2 regions of the Peribacillus sp. FSL K6-5616 genome follow, and region 1 is predicted to be linked to the other one. Evidence: riboswitches for the same ligand, from Rfam matches in the RefSeq annotation. Region 1 holds a riboswitch; the other holds the start of a gene.
The links. Region 1 has a riboswitch for S-adenosylmethionine ahead of MHB45_RS00315 (sugar ABC transporter substrate-binding protein). Riboswitches for the same ligand answer to the same signal wherever they lie in the genome.
Positions count from the first base shown of each region.

Region 2: another riboswitch for S-adenosylmethionine. It lies ahead of MHB45_RS12335 (bifunctional homocysteine S-methyltransferase/methylenetetrahydrofolate reductase); the one in region 1 lies ahead of MHB45_RS00315 (sugar ABC transporter substrate-binding protein).

Region 1 covers NZ_JBBOYT010000001.1:57,754-65,971, forward strand. The annotation lists gene MHB45_RS00310 (GTPase domain-containing protein) at 1-2,646, shown strand, start outside; SAM riboswitch class I at 2,741-2,846, shown strand; gene MHB45_RS00315 (sugar ABC transporter substrate-binding protein) at 2,962-4,074, shown strand; gene MHB45_RS00320 (sugar ABC transporter ATP-binding protein) at 4,131-5,633, shown strand; gene MHB45_RS00325 (ABC transporter permease) at 5,635-6,639, shown strand; gene MHB45_RS00330 (winged helix-turn-helix transcriptional regulator) at 6,923-7,282, shown strand; gene MHB45_RS00335 (NAD(P)H-dependent oxidoreductase) at 7,354-7,884, opposite strand.
Region 2 covers NZ_JBBOYT010000001.1:2,586,772-2,594,989, forward strand. The annotation lists gene MHB45_RS12325 (polysaccharide deacetylase family protein) at 1-59, opposite strand, end outside; gene metH (methionine synthase) at 164-3,613, opposite strand; gene MHB45_RS12335 (bifunctional homocysteine S-methyltransferase/methylenetetrahydrofolate reductase) at 3,606-5,453, opposite strand; SAM riboswitch class I at 5,557-5,655, opposite strand; gene MHB45_RS12340 (MOSC domain-containing protein) at 5,767-6,417, opposite strand; gene ku (non-homologous end joining protein Ku) at 6,911-7,753, opposite strand; gene ligD (DNA ligase D) at 7,904-8,218, shown strand, end outside.

The DNA.
Region 1 (8,218 bases):
GAACAAAAAAAGGAAAGATCCGATTTAACCGCAATTAGATTTGCTCAAGGAGAGGTATATTTTCAGCACCATGACTATGAAGCAGCCATTTTTAAATGGGAAAACATAGAAGGGGAACTTGGTTCATGGGCGAAGAAAAACATCGCTGATGCGTATTTTGAATTGGAAATGTATTCAACCGCAGAGGATATCTATAAATCCGTCGATACGGATGAAGCTGTCTTGAAAACAGAAGTTCTTTTGCAGCTGTTTTCCCTGTACATAGTGGAATCGAGAAATGATTTGGCTTCCAAAGTCGTGAAAGAAGCAGTCGAGTTTCAACCGGACTACCCGAATGTCACGGAAATCGCACGCGCCTTTTTTGAAGAGCAAAAGGATTGGAACAGTGCGGTGGTATTAGCGGCGAATGAAAGTATCCGTACAGAGTCAATGGGCTGGTTCGATGTGCTGAAAACGTATATCCAGCAGGGTGTTGCCCAATCGATGGAGCCGGATTATTTCTCAACTGTCCTTGGTTCGCTATACACACTCGACCAGGAACGTTTCGAGAAAATGACGGTTGCCCTTTGGAAAAATTATAAATATACGGATTCTTATTTCGAATGGTTAAGAGTGATTAATAATTTGATAGATACCATCGAATTGAACCATGCGGATGTATGGGATGAGCTTTCCGTCTATTACAGGGATGCGTATGCAGGTCTGTTAGAAGGAACGCATCTAATCAAAGAATTAAGTCCTGTCGTGCCAAGGTTGCTGGAAAACTGGCTCAAAATCGCAGACGGGGAGCTTTCGCTGTTTGCGGCGGCATCCACGTTGTCCTGGAATGAAATCTTCCCGGATACGGTCAATGCGCTGGTCATTCAGGATGCAGAGAGCCTGCTTTCGAAATCGCCTAAATTGGGAGGCGGACTGGAAGCGGGAGAGAAACTGTTCAATTCCATTATCCAGTGGGCTGAAGATAATGATTTAAGGGTTGGCAATAAGCTTAAATGGATGGTGGAGGGGCTTAAGGATACCAGGAATTTCAATCTCCTTCTTGCAGGAAGTACAGGAAATGGCAAGACATCCTTTATTCAGTCAATCGTTGGCGAGAGCATTGCTGCTGAGGACCACTCTTCCCTAGTAAGTGTCAAAGATGGGGATGATTTGGAAATCCTTGAAATTACCGATACAGATAGCAAAGTTGTCGAGGAGCTAACTGATTTGGATGAAACACGCCGTCAGCGCGGGACTATTGTCGATGTGACAATCATCAGTGACTACCTAAGAAATAATCATCTGCGGTTATTGGATACACCGGGGTTCCATGGGGAACAAAGCGTGGAATCCGATTTCCAAGGCTATTTACATGGCAGTGATGGCCTGATGTTCGTTCTTGACGCCCGGGCTCCTTTCACCGGCAGCGAAAGGGATCTGTTATTGGAAATTCAAATGATGGCTCCGAAACTGCCGATCCATTTCCTATTAAATAAAATGGATACGATATACAGTGATCAGGTCGCAGTCCGGATGGAAGACGAAACATGGGATAAAGTGAATGCATATTTCCCGAATGCGAAAGTGTTCGCTTTCTCCAAACATTATGACAGCAGGCAGCAATTGAAGGACCTTTCAGCCTTCCTTCAATCGAATTATCAAGATGATAATTGGAAGGAAAGAAGATCTGAAAAAATCCTGGCATTCATTCGTAAAACTTTATCTTATCTATTAGAAAAACGGACAGCCAATGAGCGGAAATGCGAGCATTCCATCTCTTGGAATGAGCAGATGGAAGTCAAACTGAATGGAGCGGTCAATCAACTGGCTGATCTGGAAAAAGAAAAAAGTGAAAATATCATAAGGTCGTATCGTTCGCTTAAGGACGAAGTGAAAAGTCAGCTTTATTCAAAAATTCCTGAATTACTGAGGGATTGCTCTAAATCGTTAACGGAAAGCAGTGATTTCAGTCAGGTCCATGTACAGTTAAACCAGGAAATGAATGAGCGGATTCAAAACTTCATTTCTGACAAGATCATGCCTCAATATTACCGTTCTCTTCAAGACTGGATTGCCAGTTCCCAAATGGAGTTCTCACAAAGCCAGCAGTTCATGGATGAGATGAGTGCCGGATTCAATGAATTATACAAAGAAGAACGGATTACACTGGCAGGTGACTTCAGGGTGTTGGATGACTGGCGCCGTGATGCCGACCGGATGACAAGCAGTATCCGCATCGAAAACGTTAATATCCTTTTGCGCAGGACTCCATCACAATTGCTGCTTAAAGGAGCAGGGAAGCTATTTGGGGCGATACCGCAAAATAAGGCCAATATGTACAATCGTTACAAGAAATACCTGGAAAGTGAAGATTACCTGGATGTTGCCGAAATGATCACGGAACGTTTCCTAACCCAATTTGGATTGTTTGAAAAATCATTGGATCGGGACATCTCACTTTTCTATCGCAGTTCATTTGCCTTACTTCAAAAAACGATAGAGCAGACGCAGACTGAAATAAAAGACTACCAGGCTGCATTGGAGCATATGAAAGAAAATCCGGAAGTTTACCGTGATCCGATCACGTTGTTCGAAGTGAAATTAAGGCAGTTGGAGAGGCTTGAAAAAATCGAGAAAAAGCGTCTAGCCCAGCTTCAAAGAAAATAAAAATAACGGGAAACATTTCAAATATTCAAAAATCTATTGACTTTACGACTATATCCCTATAAAGTGATAATTACGAAAACGTAACACAATATATCTCTTATCAAGAGTGGCGGAGGGACTGGCCCTAAGATGCCCAGCAACCGTTCCATTAGGAATTGGTGCTAAATCCTGCAAAACAGAAATGTTTTGACAGATAAGAGAGGGACAAGTCTGCAAAACAGCCGATTAAACCTCTCTATATTAGAGAGGTTTTTATTTTGGGATTTACACCGACTTATCTGATAAGACTAATGAGAAAACATGGAGGGAAACAAGATGAGAAGGTCTATTAAAGGGATATTCATTTCTGCCATCGCTTCGGCTTTGCTTTTAACGGGTTGCTCTGCAGGGCAGAGTTCCACAGAATCGAAGAAAGAAGAAAAAGTATCATTTGAAAATGTCCCGGAGAGATTTGCTGATGGCGATGGAGCCAAAATCAAGGTGATCCGTAAAATTGGCGGTGATGATCATACTGCCCAATACCTGGCGGGGGCGAAAGAAGAAGGAGAAGCACTGGGGTTTCAAGTGGATACGTACACAGCCAATGGTGATACGGCTAAATTCCATGATGCGATAGCACAAGCTTTGGAGGAAGATTACGACGGCTATATCATTTCACATGGTGATGATGCCGCAACTGTAAATGACGTTCAGAAGTTGGTTGATGCAGGTAAAAGCGTTGTCACATTCGATTCAATAAGCGACCTATCTAAAATAGAGGGCGTGACATTAACTTCACAAGATGATGAAGCGCTGGCAACACTGGCTTTCGATAAACTGATAAAAGAACAGAAAGGTGAAGCGGCAATTGCATATCTTTGGGTGGATGGCTTTCCTCCAATGGTAAGAAGAAATGCAGTTTATCAGGAAAAATTAAAAGAAAATCCTGGGATTAAAGAAGTCGAAAGATTCGGAGTGGCATCCGCTGATACTTCGGTGCAGACACAAAATGCTGTAGCTGCAATGCTGAATAAATACCCTAAAGGTAAATTGGACGCCATTTTCGCAACATGGGATGCCTTTGCTATCGGTGCAGCCCGGGCGATTAAAGAAGCGGGCCGCGATGAAGTGAAGATATATGGAATTGATGTTTCGAATGCAGATCTCCAAGAGATCCAATCGGCTGATAGCTCATGGTCCTACACGGCAGCAGTCGATCCCAAGTTGATCGGTGCAGTGAATATGAGGATATTGGCTAAAAAATTAGCTGGCGAAGAAACGCCGCAAACATATGATTTGGAGGCATCACTTATTTCGCAAAAGCAAATCCAAGCTTCAAAAGAAGCGGTAAACATGGCAAACCTGTCTGATATTGTCGATGGCTGGGGTGTATCGACGGAATTTGAAGAAGATTGGATGAAGGTTTTGAAAGATCATTATAAAAAATAAAAAGAGACACTCTCTTTCCAGCGAAGGGAGTGTCTGTTCTATAAGGGGGAATGGACATGGGCAAGCAACTAGAAATGAAGAAGATTTCGATTGAATTTCCGGGGGTGAAGGCGCTGAGTGATGTTGATTTTTCCGTACAATCAGGAACAGCCCACGCATTGGTCGGTGCAAACGGAGCAGGGAAATCGACGTTAATGAAAGTTTTATCGGGAGCCCATGTTCATTATTCAGGTGACATTTTTATTGATGGGATGAAGCGGGATATCCGCTCGCCAAAAGCTGCTCAGGAACAGGGCATTCAAATAGTTTATCAGGAAGTGGATACCGCCCTCATCCCTTATTTAACAGTTGGGGAAAATGTAATGTTGAATGATATGGTCCAAAACATGGGGAAAAAACAAAGGGTACAATGGAAAGAACTGCACAACAAAGCCACTTCTATTCTTGAAGATATGAAAATTCATGTCCCTTCGAAAAAGCTGGTTAGAGATCTTACCTTGGCTGAAAAACAGATGGTCCTGATAGCAAGAGCCGTTTCGACAGAATGCAAATTCCTGATTCTCGACGAGCCAACTGCTCCGTTAAGTCATACGGAGACGACGGAACTTTTTCGAATTGTAAATGAATTAAAGCAAAAAGGCGTGGCAATCATTTTCATTTCACATCGTCTGCCTGAGATTTTTGAAATCTGTGAGGAAATTACGATCATGAGGAATGGGGAGCGTGTCACTTGTCGAAAAATCGAGGACATAACCCGTACCGAAGTGGTAGAGAACATGCTCGGGAAAACCATGGATGAACAGTTTCCTGAAGTGAATGCTTCGATTGGAGACGTAATTCTGGAAGTGAACGGATTGTCAGATGCCGAGAAAGTTAAGAATGTCAGTCTGAATATTAAAGCAGGCGAGATAATCGGCTTGGCTGGGTTGGTCGGGGCTGGGAAAACGGAGCTATGTAAAACCCTTTTCGGTCATACGTCCATCACAGCGGGTGAAGTCATCCTGAATGGTCGAAAGCTTTCTCTGAAATCACCGCATGAAGCAGTAAAAAGCGGGCTGGCACTTGTACCTGAGGAACGCAGGAAAGAAGGGGTCCTTGTACAGGAATCAGTCTCGGCAAACTTGACTGCAGCCAGTCTCGGAAAATTCTGCAAAACATTCAGTATCGTCGATCGTAAGGCGGAAAAGGAAAAGGCGAAGGAAACGATCGCAAGTCTCGGCATTAAAACTCCTTCAGGGGAAGTGAAGGTCGAAAACCTATCCGGTGGTAACCAGCAAAAAGTTGCCATTGGAAAATGGCTTATGGCAGATGCGGATGTATACATATTCGATGAACCAACGAAAGGGGTCGATGTCGGAGCCAAGAAGGATATATTCGAATTGATTGCAAAGCTTGCAAGGAATGGAAAAGCGATCATTTATGCATCCTCCGAGCTTTCCGAAATCATGGGCATTACCAACCGGACCTATGTGTTATATGACGGGAGCACTGTCATCGAATTAGAAACAAGCAAAACGAATGAAGAAGAACTACTATTCTATTCAACAGGAGGTAAATAGGATGAGCATACCCATTCCTGTTACACAGACAGCGAAAGCGAAGAAAAAGGTGGAACTATTCGACTTTTTCTATAAATACGGCACAATATTGACGATTATCATTCTGATTGGAATTTTCGCCGTATCCAATCCATCTTTCATCCAAACGTCTAACCTGATAAACATCCTGCGTTCCATTTCAATCGTGACCATCATTGCGATCGGCATTACGATATCACTGACCGTGGATGGCTTCGACCTTTCCGTGGGCTCCGTCGCATCATTGGCCAATGCCATCGTCATCTCGATGTTTGTCTGGTTTTCCCAGGATACATTCATCGCCATATTAGCTGCGGTCGGTGCCTCACTTTTCGTAGGGGCTTTGAATTCATTCATGATCGTTAAATTAAGAATTCCCGACATGCTGATGACATTGGCTACCATGTTCATTATTCAGGGAATTGCCCTTACTTATACAAAAGGGGCCACGGTTTCGCAAAATATGGTCATGCCCGACGGGACATTCGCAACAGGACTGATCAGCCCGTTTTTCGCCAAAATTGGCCAAGTACCATGGATAATCCTGATCATGGCCGTCATTGTGATAGCGACCCATATCTTTTTGACTTATACGAAGCACGGTCGTTATATGTACATTATTGGGGGGAATAAGGAAGCAGCGAGACTTTCTGGGATATCGGTTAATAAATACAAAATACTTGCCTATCTGATTTCAGCTCTATTTGCTGCAATCGGGGGAATTGTCCTTGCTTCAAGGGTCATGACATCGGAAATCAATTCAGGATCCCCCTATTTAATGGATGCCGTTGCAGCAGCCTTCATTGGTTCCTCCGTTTTAGGAGCGGGAAAACCGAATGCCTTTGGAACCTTCATCGGTGCAGTCCTGATCGGAATCCTTCAAAATGGGCTGATCATGATGTCCGTTCCGTATTACGCGATGGATATCGTCAAAGGAACAGTGCTGGCCCTTGCGCTCGCGGTAACCTATTACAAGCAAAAACATTAAAATGTATTCGTGCGTTACTCTACAAAAATCCAAAAAAATCCTGTTGTAATGCAACAGGATTTTTCCTTTTTAAAAAGGGATGGGTTAAGGAGATCGTCATTATTTTACTTACGCTAAAATGGTGGCAGGAGCACTTTTTGAACCCTCATTGTTGGAGTATAAAGATTGACCGCAATTGTAATTTTTATAGGAACCTTATTTACCTTTTAATAAGATTGATAATGATCTATTGTAAAGTAAGAACATTCATATCATATACTTATCTAAAGGAGAGTGTAGACTTATGCGCGAAACCTGTGTTCCGGCAGGTGTGAAACCGAATGAAACTGGCTTTGGATATACGCTGTCCTTGATAGGCGGCAAATATAAAATGATCATAATGTATTGGCTGTCTGAAAATAAGGTCATGCGTCATAATCAGCTGAAGCGAAGTATCGGTACCATTTCCTTTAAAACGCTAAGCATCATGTTAAAAGAGTTGGAGGCAGACGGCCTTATCATACGCAAGGAATTCCCCCAAATACCTCCAAAAGTAGAATATTCATTATCTGAACGTGGTCTATCTCTCATCCCATTGTTAAATATGATGTGCGAGTGGGGAGAGAAAAACAGTTTGCCAGTTCAGGAGACTAAACAGCAGTAGGTGTAGCTATTTTGATTAAATCAAAAGAAGTATTTCCCTGACAAGGAAATACTTCTTTAATGAACTGCCTATTAAAGGTTATCGACAAAATTCAAATAATCTTGTGCGCTTTTTTCCAATTCGCTCACGGATGGCTCATTTTCAGCACCATAAAACGCAAAGAATGAACGATAATCTGCATTGCAGTAAAGGAAGGTAGTTTCAAAGGGAGATAATAAATGTTCAAGTGTATAGCGATATCTTCCTTCTTCACTATAATCCTCTTTGTTAATTCCGGCAGATACAGCTAAAGCAGCTTTGCGATTCTTTAATTTATCCCCTCCATTTGAACCATAAGCCCAACCATAAGTAAAAATATCGTCAAGCCATCTTTTTAGGAGAGGCGGACAATTAAACCAATAAAAAGGGAACTGTAAAACAAGATTACTATGCGATTCGATTAATTGCTGTTCTTTTTCCGCATTAATGTTTCCGTCAGGGTAAACCTTATACAATTCGTGTACTGTATACTTTTCCGGATATTTCCTTAGCGCTTCTACCCATCGCTTATTTATGAGGGATGTTTCTAGACTGGGGTGTGCTATGATAACAAGAGTTTTCAAAGATTTCTCCTCCTTAATTATTATTTATTTTAAGTATAAATTGCACTCTGCAAGTACGTAAGTATGCACTTTTAGTATAGGTACTTACCTAAAGGAGAGTGTTAAATCAGGTATAACTAAAAAAACAATCTGTAAATTCCAATATGAGGAAGATGTTAATAAGGGAAACTTAAAAGGTCAGATAGACCCGCTCATCCTGTCACTTTTACATAGGAGGGATATGTACGGCTTTGAATTAGCCAAAAATTGTTTGTGAAGAAAATATTACAGACTTACATCAGTGGGTGAAGAAGGCTTTAAACAAAAGCGCCTGGAATGGGAATTTGTAAGAGAT
Region 2 (8,218 bases), 2.5 Mb from region 1:
AACAAAATAATAATGAAAGAACTCGCGATGACAAGAATTAATTTTAGCATCTTCTTCATAGGTGCTGCATCCCCTTCCTTTTGACCATTAAGGTGTACCAGTTAAGGGGTTTCATGCGCAATAAGGCAGCGGTAAAAAATACCGCTGCCTTTATTAAATGAAGTTATCGATCGACATTAAAGTAACGAGCTTCAGGATGTGCAAAAACAATGGCTGAAACGGAAGCCTCTGGTTCCATCATGCATCCTTCAGTCAATTCCACGCCAATATCTTGAGGTTGCAACAGGCGGAATAGCTTCTCCTGGTCTTCCAGATTAGGACAAGCAGGATAACCAAATGAAAACCTTTGCCCGGTGTACTTAGCTGCAAATCGCTCTTTCATGGACATATCAATCGGGTCGCTTATACCTAAATCATCCCGCATTAATTGATGAATTCTTTCCGCGAACCCTTCAGCTGTTTCGAGAGCAAGTGATTGAAGGGCGTGATTTTTCAAGAAATCACCTTCAAGCTTCAGTTTTTCTGCCCATTTCCTGATTCCTTTTCCGGCAGTGACCAGGAAGAAACCAACATAATCCATTTGCCCGGAGGAAATCGATTTTGCGAAGTCCGCTAAACAAAGATGCGGATTCGTATCTTGCCGGGGGAAGTCGAAAGTTTCCAAAACCTCCTGATGATTGTCCGGATTGTATATAAATAGCTTATCTCCTTCGCTTTGAGCAGGGAAAAATTGATAAACTGCATGCAAACCATAATCCGGTTCCGTCTTTAGGAATTCGATCAATTCGTCAACGAGATCATTGAGCTGCACTGCTTTTTCATTCCCTTGCTTAAGCAATTCGATAACTTTGCCTTTTAACCCCAAATGATGACCAATCAGCATTTGCCTATTTATATATGGCTGGACGACATCCAATGGATAGTTTTTCAGGACGTGACGTTTGATGTCACGCGGTGTTTGAACAGGAACATCGCTTAAAGGAGCCGCTGTGGACTGCTTACGAACAGGTTTTTCCAACGTGGCAGCAATGGCGGCATTCGCTTTCGATCTTTCTCGTTTCTCGACCAACTCTTCCAGGTACACCACTTTTTTGTCGGCGTCATGTAAAATATTCGTTACCGCCAAACCATCCATCGCATCTTTGGAATATAAAACCGGCCCTTCATATTCAGGTGAAATTTTAAAATCCGTGAATTTACGGGATAATGCTGCCCCTCCAACTAAAATGGGGGTATCTATCCCCGCTTGCCTTAAATCCTGCGCGGTTAAAACCATTTGCTGTGCAGATTTTACAAGTAACCCAGATAGGCCAATGATGGTTGGCTCATGTTTTCGAACCTCTTCGATGATTTGTTGCGGTGCGACCTTTATTCCCAAATCAATGACTTCATAGCCGTTATTGGATAGAATGATATCCACTAGGTTTTTCCCGATATCATGCACATCTCCCTTGACGGTCGCCAACAGGATTTTCCCTTTCTTAGCACTATCTTCAGCGTTTTCCATAAGTGGTTCAAGGTGAGCTACAGCCGCCTTCATCGCTTCAGCACTCTGAAGCACCTCTGCGACAATAAGTTGGTTGTCATTGAACAGCCGCCCCACTTCACTCATCCCATCCATCAATGGTCCATTGATGATTTCCAACGGGGTATCACCGCGCTCTATCGCTTCATTTAAATCATCAATCAATCCTTCTTTCGTTCCTTCGATAATATAGTTACCAAGACGTTCGTCCAATGGCAGGATCACACCATCATCCTTCTTCTCCGCTTTTTTCCCACGATAAAATTCAGTAAAAATCGCTAAAGTTTCAGTTGAAGTCTCAAACAGGAGTGCCTCAGCCAATTTCACTTCCTCTTCCGGTATCAAAGCGAAACGTTCAAGTTTTTCTGTATTCACGATAGCATAATCGAGACCCGCTTTTGTACAATGGTAAAGGAAAACGGCATTTAATATTTCCCTTCCCCTCGCTGGCAGACCGAATGAAACGTTGGAAATGCCAAGTATCGTTAAGCATTCCGGAAACTTTTCTTTAATTGCCTTTATTCCATTCACCGTCTCCAATGCAGATCCAATATATTGTTCATCCCCTGTGCCTACAGGAAATACCAGCGGATCAAAAATGATGTCATTTTTGTTTAGACCGTACTTATTGACGAGCAAATCCACAGACCGTGTAGCCACTTCCAATTTCCGTTCAGCATCAACGGCCATCCCAATTTCATCAATGGTTCCTACGACAACGGCAGCACCATATTGATGGACTAAGGGTACTATTTTTTCAAAGCGCTCCTCACCATCTTCAAGGTTTATGGAATTAATGATCGATTTTCCTTGTGAATGTTTTAATGCTTGTTCAAGTACGACTTCATCCGTAGTGTCTATGACCAATGGGACTTTCACTTTTTTGACGACCTCTTCTACAAATTCCTTCATGTCGCCAAGCTCATCCCCATCAGGATCAGCAAGACAGATATCAATGACATGGGCGCCTTTCTTTACCTGGTTACGTGCAATCTCGGCAGCTGGCTCGTAATGCTTTCCACGTATCAGCTCCTTGAATTTTCGGGAACCGATAACATTCGTCCTCTCCCCTACGAATAAAGGACGCATTGAATCATCATAAATTAGCGGCTCTATCCCTGATACGGCATGACCATGGGCAGTATCCGTAATTGTACGGGGCTTCATGCCTTCGAGTACCCTGGTAAGTTCTTTAATATGCTCTGGTGTCGTACCACAACATCCGCCAATGATATTGACCCATCCCTTTTCGGCAAATTGCTTCATTTTCTCTGCCAGGGAAGTAGGTGATTCATGATAGTGGCCTTCTTCATCAGGGAGCCCGGCATTCGGATAACAGCTGATGGCGCTATTTGATATATCTGCAAGTGTCCTGATATGGTCTATCATGAATTCCGGCCCTGTTGCACAATTAAGGCCGACAGCTACGGGCTTCATATGTTCAACCGATAAATAAAAAGCTTCTATGGACTGTCCTGCAAGTGTCGTGCCCATCGGTTCGATAGTTCCTGATATGATGACAGGCACATCTTTTCCCGTTTTAGCGAATGCTGCTTTGATTCCAGAAAAGGCAGCCTTGACATTAAGCATATCCTGACAGGTTTCCACCAACAGCAAGTCTACCCCGCCATCCAAGAGTCCCAGTGCCTGCTCTTCATAAGAATCTGTTAAAACATCAAAAGTAGTGCCGCCCGTTACGGAAAGCGTTTTTGTAGTGGGGCCCATCGAGCCAGCTACATATCTTGGCCATTCATCATTGGAATACTTTTCACAAGCTTTAACGGCAAGCTCAGCTGAAATTTTATTTAGCTTGTAGGCAATCGTACTTATTTGGTATTCCTCAAGGACGATGCTGGTCGCTCCAAAGGTATTTGTTTCTATGATATCTGCGCCCGCTGCTAAATATTTTTCATGAATGGATTGGATGATTTCCGGTTGCGTCAGTGATAAATATTCATTGCAGCCCTCGAATTGTTCTCCGCCAAAATCGTCTGCTGTCAAATTCTCCGCTTGAAGCATCGTTCCCATCGCCCCATCAAGTAGGAGAATTTTAGAATTTAACTGATCTTGAATCGTTTTTTTATTCATGTACTGCCACCTCTGATGTCTGTTTACTATCGACTTTTCTAATATATTTCGTAAGTTCCGCCGTCATTTCATAGCGAAGGAATGGAGTGATTAAATATATGCCCTTGAATTTTTCCCTAGCCGAGTCCACCAGTTCCCGCGCAATATTCACCCCTTCAATCCTTGACTTTACAGGGTCATCCCCCGCTAGAGCCATGGCCCTTCTAACATTATCAGGCAATTTGATGCCTGGGATCTCATTATGGATGAATTCGGCGTTCCGGGTGCTTGTTAAGGGCATGATACCGATGAAAATCGGGGTTTCTAGATGTTTTGTCGCTTCATATACTTCTTCGATTTGCTCCAAGGAATAAATTGGCTGTGTCAAAAAGGATTGAGCACCGCAGGCAATCTTCTTTTCCATTCTCTGTACGGCTTTATCCAGATATTTCACATTGGGATTAAAAGCTGCCGCAATTTTAAAATTTGCCCGTTGCCCCAAACTTTGACCGGAATAGGAAAGACCTTCATTAAATTGTTTGACCATGCTTATCAGGTCAAAGGAAGATAAATCATAAACCGAAGTGGCACCCGGGAAGTCGCCAATTTTTGAAGGGTCTCCGGTGATGATCAATATTTCGTTCAGCCCTACCGTCTGCAGACCCATTAAATGTGACTGCAGGCCAATCAAATTTCGATCACGGCATGTTATATGCACCATCGGATTTATATTCAATTGGTTCTTCAGTAAATTAGCCAGTGCATCATTCGATATCCTTGGTGAGGCAAGTGAATTGTCCGCTAATGTAATGGAATCGACCCCTGCTTTTTTCAAAACCTCAGCACCAGTCATGAAGCTCTCTATCCCTAGCTTTTTCGGTGGATCAAGCTCAACAAGAATCGTCCGTTCCGTTTTGGCTTTTTCGTAAAGGGGAAGTTCCAATTCCCTATCGTTCACTTCAATTACTTCTATTTCACGGGATTTCGTAAATTTCTCTTTCACGGGAGCCAAACTTCCAATTGCATGCTTTACAGCTTGAATATGCAGTGGAGTCGTTCCACAGCACCCTCCTATGATCGCGGCGCCTTGCTCACGAAGTTCCAGGGCACTAGAACCGAAATATTCCGGCACAGCTTTATAAACGAGCCTCCCATCGACATAATCCGGCAGGCTGGCGTTAGGGTAAATGGCAATCGATGCTTGCTTTGGCAAACTCACTTCTTCCAAGGCCCGAATCATATGATGTGGTCCGAGGCGGCAATTCACACCAACCACATCGGCACCCAATTGCTCGAGTTTTTGAAAGGCTTCATTTAAATGGATTCCACTTTGAAGATTACCCAGTTCATGCATCGAGACATTTGCGATAATCGGCAGTCCCGTTTCATTTTTAACGATTTGCAGGACGGTTTCCAGTTCTTCCAGGTCATAAAATGTTTCCAGGAGAATCCCATCAGGATTTTCCATCAACAGACTGTATAGCTGTTCACGAAAACCCCGTTTTATCTCTTCCATGCTTAAATCCGATTTCCTGATACTCCGCTGAGCCCCTATGGTACCGAAGACGTATGCTTTTCCTTTTGCCGCTTTTTTAGCAAGAATGACTCCCTGGCGATTGATTCTGCTCACTTCATCTTCAAGTCCATACCGCTTCAATTTATTGAAATTGGCTCCGTATGTATTCGATTGAAGGATATCTGCACCAGCTTCCAGATAGGCTCGATGGATGGACTCTATTTGATCTGGGTTCGTACAGTTTAATTCCTCATAACATTGATCAATGCCATTAGAGTAAAGCAAGGTTCCCATTGCCCCTTCTCCAATCAGCATTCTTTCTTTTAATTCTTTACGAAAATTCATCATTACACCCTCTCTCAAAAACAATCCTGTTTTTGTCGTATTCTATGAGTATGAGAGAAAAGGAAAAAAAACCTTCTCAAAGAAGAAGGTTTTTGAAACATTCTCCTCATCTATCAAGCTCTGCTTGCTGGATTTAGCACCTTTGCCTAAGCTGGTTGCTGAGGTTTCTTCGGGCCAGTCCCTCCACCTCTCTCGATAAGATCCATTTATATAATTTTCATAAGATTTCAAAATTTGATTATATTTAATTTACATTAATAATCTGTCAATTTCAATACCTGATCGACATTTTTTTCACTTTTGCAAAAATCATTCAATTTTTTGCTGCTTGAACCCTCTTCAAGATCCTTTGTTTCCAGTCTTCCGCTAACGATTCTAGTGTAAGTAAAGCCTTAGCACCTTCCAGCCCATCTCGTTTATGAAGGATGACCTCTGCTGCGTAATGGACAGAAATTTTTTCTTGTAGACGATCTATTAGCACAATCTCGTTTTGTTTATTTATCGTTCCTTCTTGAAGTACTCTTGCAAAATAACCAGTGAAACTCGTTTTCAGCACGAGTTCCAAAAACTTAGGTTCTTGATTGAAGAAGGAAATGGTCGAACAAGGTATCCTCCCTTGGTTAATTTGAACAATCACATCGCCTATTTGATAAATATCGCCGATATACGTTGTTTCTTCCCTCATCCCCGCTATAGTTAAATTTTCACCGAATGCAGGGATATCCAGCTTTTTGGAGAATTTTTCATTCCATAATGAATAATGCTCAAATGGGTAAAAGCACAAAGCCCGATCAGGACCTCCATGGAACTTTACATTACCGACACCATCGCCGATTATGCCAGCTTTAGTCACTGTCAAATTATCCTGTGCTTGTTTATCCATGGCTGAAAAGATATCGATATTCGAAAAAATTTCATGTTTCGGCTTCCCCGCATGTAGTGATTTGATTTTTCCATATTCCATTTTGCATCTTCCATTCATATTAAATTTATATCATCCTATATGTATAAATTATACTAAAAATCCATTTTATTCAGTACCTTTTTATATGTATATGAAATGAAAAAGCCATATGAGCAGTTAATGGGCGAAATATCATTGATTTCCAGAAAAATTCATAGGTTAGTTTCAGTAATTTAGTTGCTATTTCAGAATTAAATATGGTAGAATATGAACACAATATATAGTCGAAAACTACAACCGTTCGCCTATATGTTGATTTTCACGATTGAATTCCTCATTGTCGCTCTTTAGGGAGCGAATTTTTTTTGCTTTCATTAATATCCACTAATTCCCTGTAATTCCATTCAGTTTCTTGCATCTTGATCGACTCACCTATTTGTACTTTCCTTCCCTCCTTATCAAGTCCCTTTCATTTCCTTATTAGAAGCCTGATTCCTTGCAAAAACAAGCAGAAAGCCGAGCGACATCATCCGTCTTCCGCTCAGCTTCCTGTTTACGCTTGTTTCTTTTTTTTCGGTGCCGCTTTCTTTCGGGTCGTCTTTTTCTTTTCCGGTTCATCATGTTTTGTTCGGTCTATGGATGCCTGTAATGCCTCCATTAAATCGGTTACATTGTTGGAAACTGGTTCTTTTGTTTTCGCTGTAATCGTCGTCTGTCCCGTTTTCTTCGATTCAATCAATTCTAGTAACGCGGTTCGATAGTCATCGGTGTATTTTGTCGGATCGAAAGTAGTCGTTAATTGATCTATCAATAATACGGCAGTATCGATTTCTTTTTTTACTATGGTATCATTGGCAGGGATATTCGGAACATCCGCTGTGGAGCGGACTTCATCCGGATAATGAATTGTTTCCATAACCAAGGTATTATCAACGACTCGGATTACCGCCATTTGTTCTTTGGAGCGAATGATGATTTTTGCCAAACCAACCTTATTCGATTCCTTGAGGGCCTGCCTCAAAAGGGAATAAGCTTTTATCCCCCCGTCATTTGGGGACATGTAATAACTCCGGTTAAAATAAATGGGATCTATTTCTTCAATTTTAACGAAATCCACGATTTCCACGGCTTTTTCTTCGTTTTGTTTTTTTAGTTGTTCTAGTTCATTGTCTTCCAATACAACAAACTTTCCCTTTGTATACTCAAAAGCGCGGACTATATCATCCTTCCCCACTTCTTTCTCGCATACTGGACAAACCTTTTCGTATTTAATCGGTGTATGACATTCCTTATGCAACGTCCTTAAAGATATATCCTTATCCTCCGTTGCAGCATGAAGTTTGATCGGAATGTTCACCAAACCGAATGATATGCTCCCCTTCCACATCGTATGCATATTCGTCACCTCATAACTTATTTTTGATGAGAAGAACAATTTTATTATTCCCCTTTGTTCAAAAAAAACCGAAAAAACAATTGCCAACTCTAACACTTCGTTTTTTTGGCAAAATAATGTTATCAATTATTTGCGGAGGTAAATACAAAAATGAAACCGATGCTGCCTACCTATTACCCTGAAGCCCCCAAATCCAAGGATTGGCGTTATGAAGTCAAATATGACGGCTTTAGGGCTATTTTAACGATAGACTCCGATACCATAAGCATTTCGAGTCGAAATGAAAAGGAATTATCACCTCAATTCCCAGAAATCATTGCTTTCATCAAAGACCTGGACCTGGAAGGTTATCTCCCGCTTCAATTAGATGGAGAATTGGTCTGGCTTACGAATCAGGCGAAGGCGGACTTTTTTCAAATACAGTGGCGAGGACGCCTTGGGAAACAATCCTTAATTTCAGAAAAT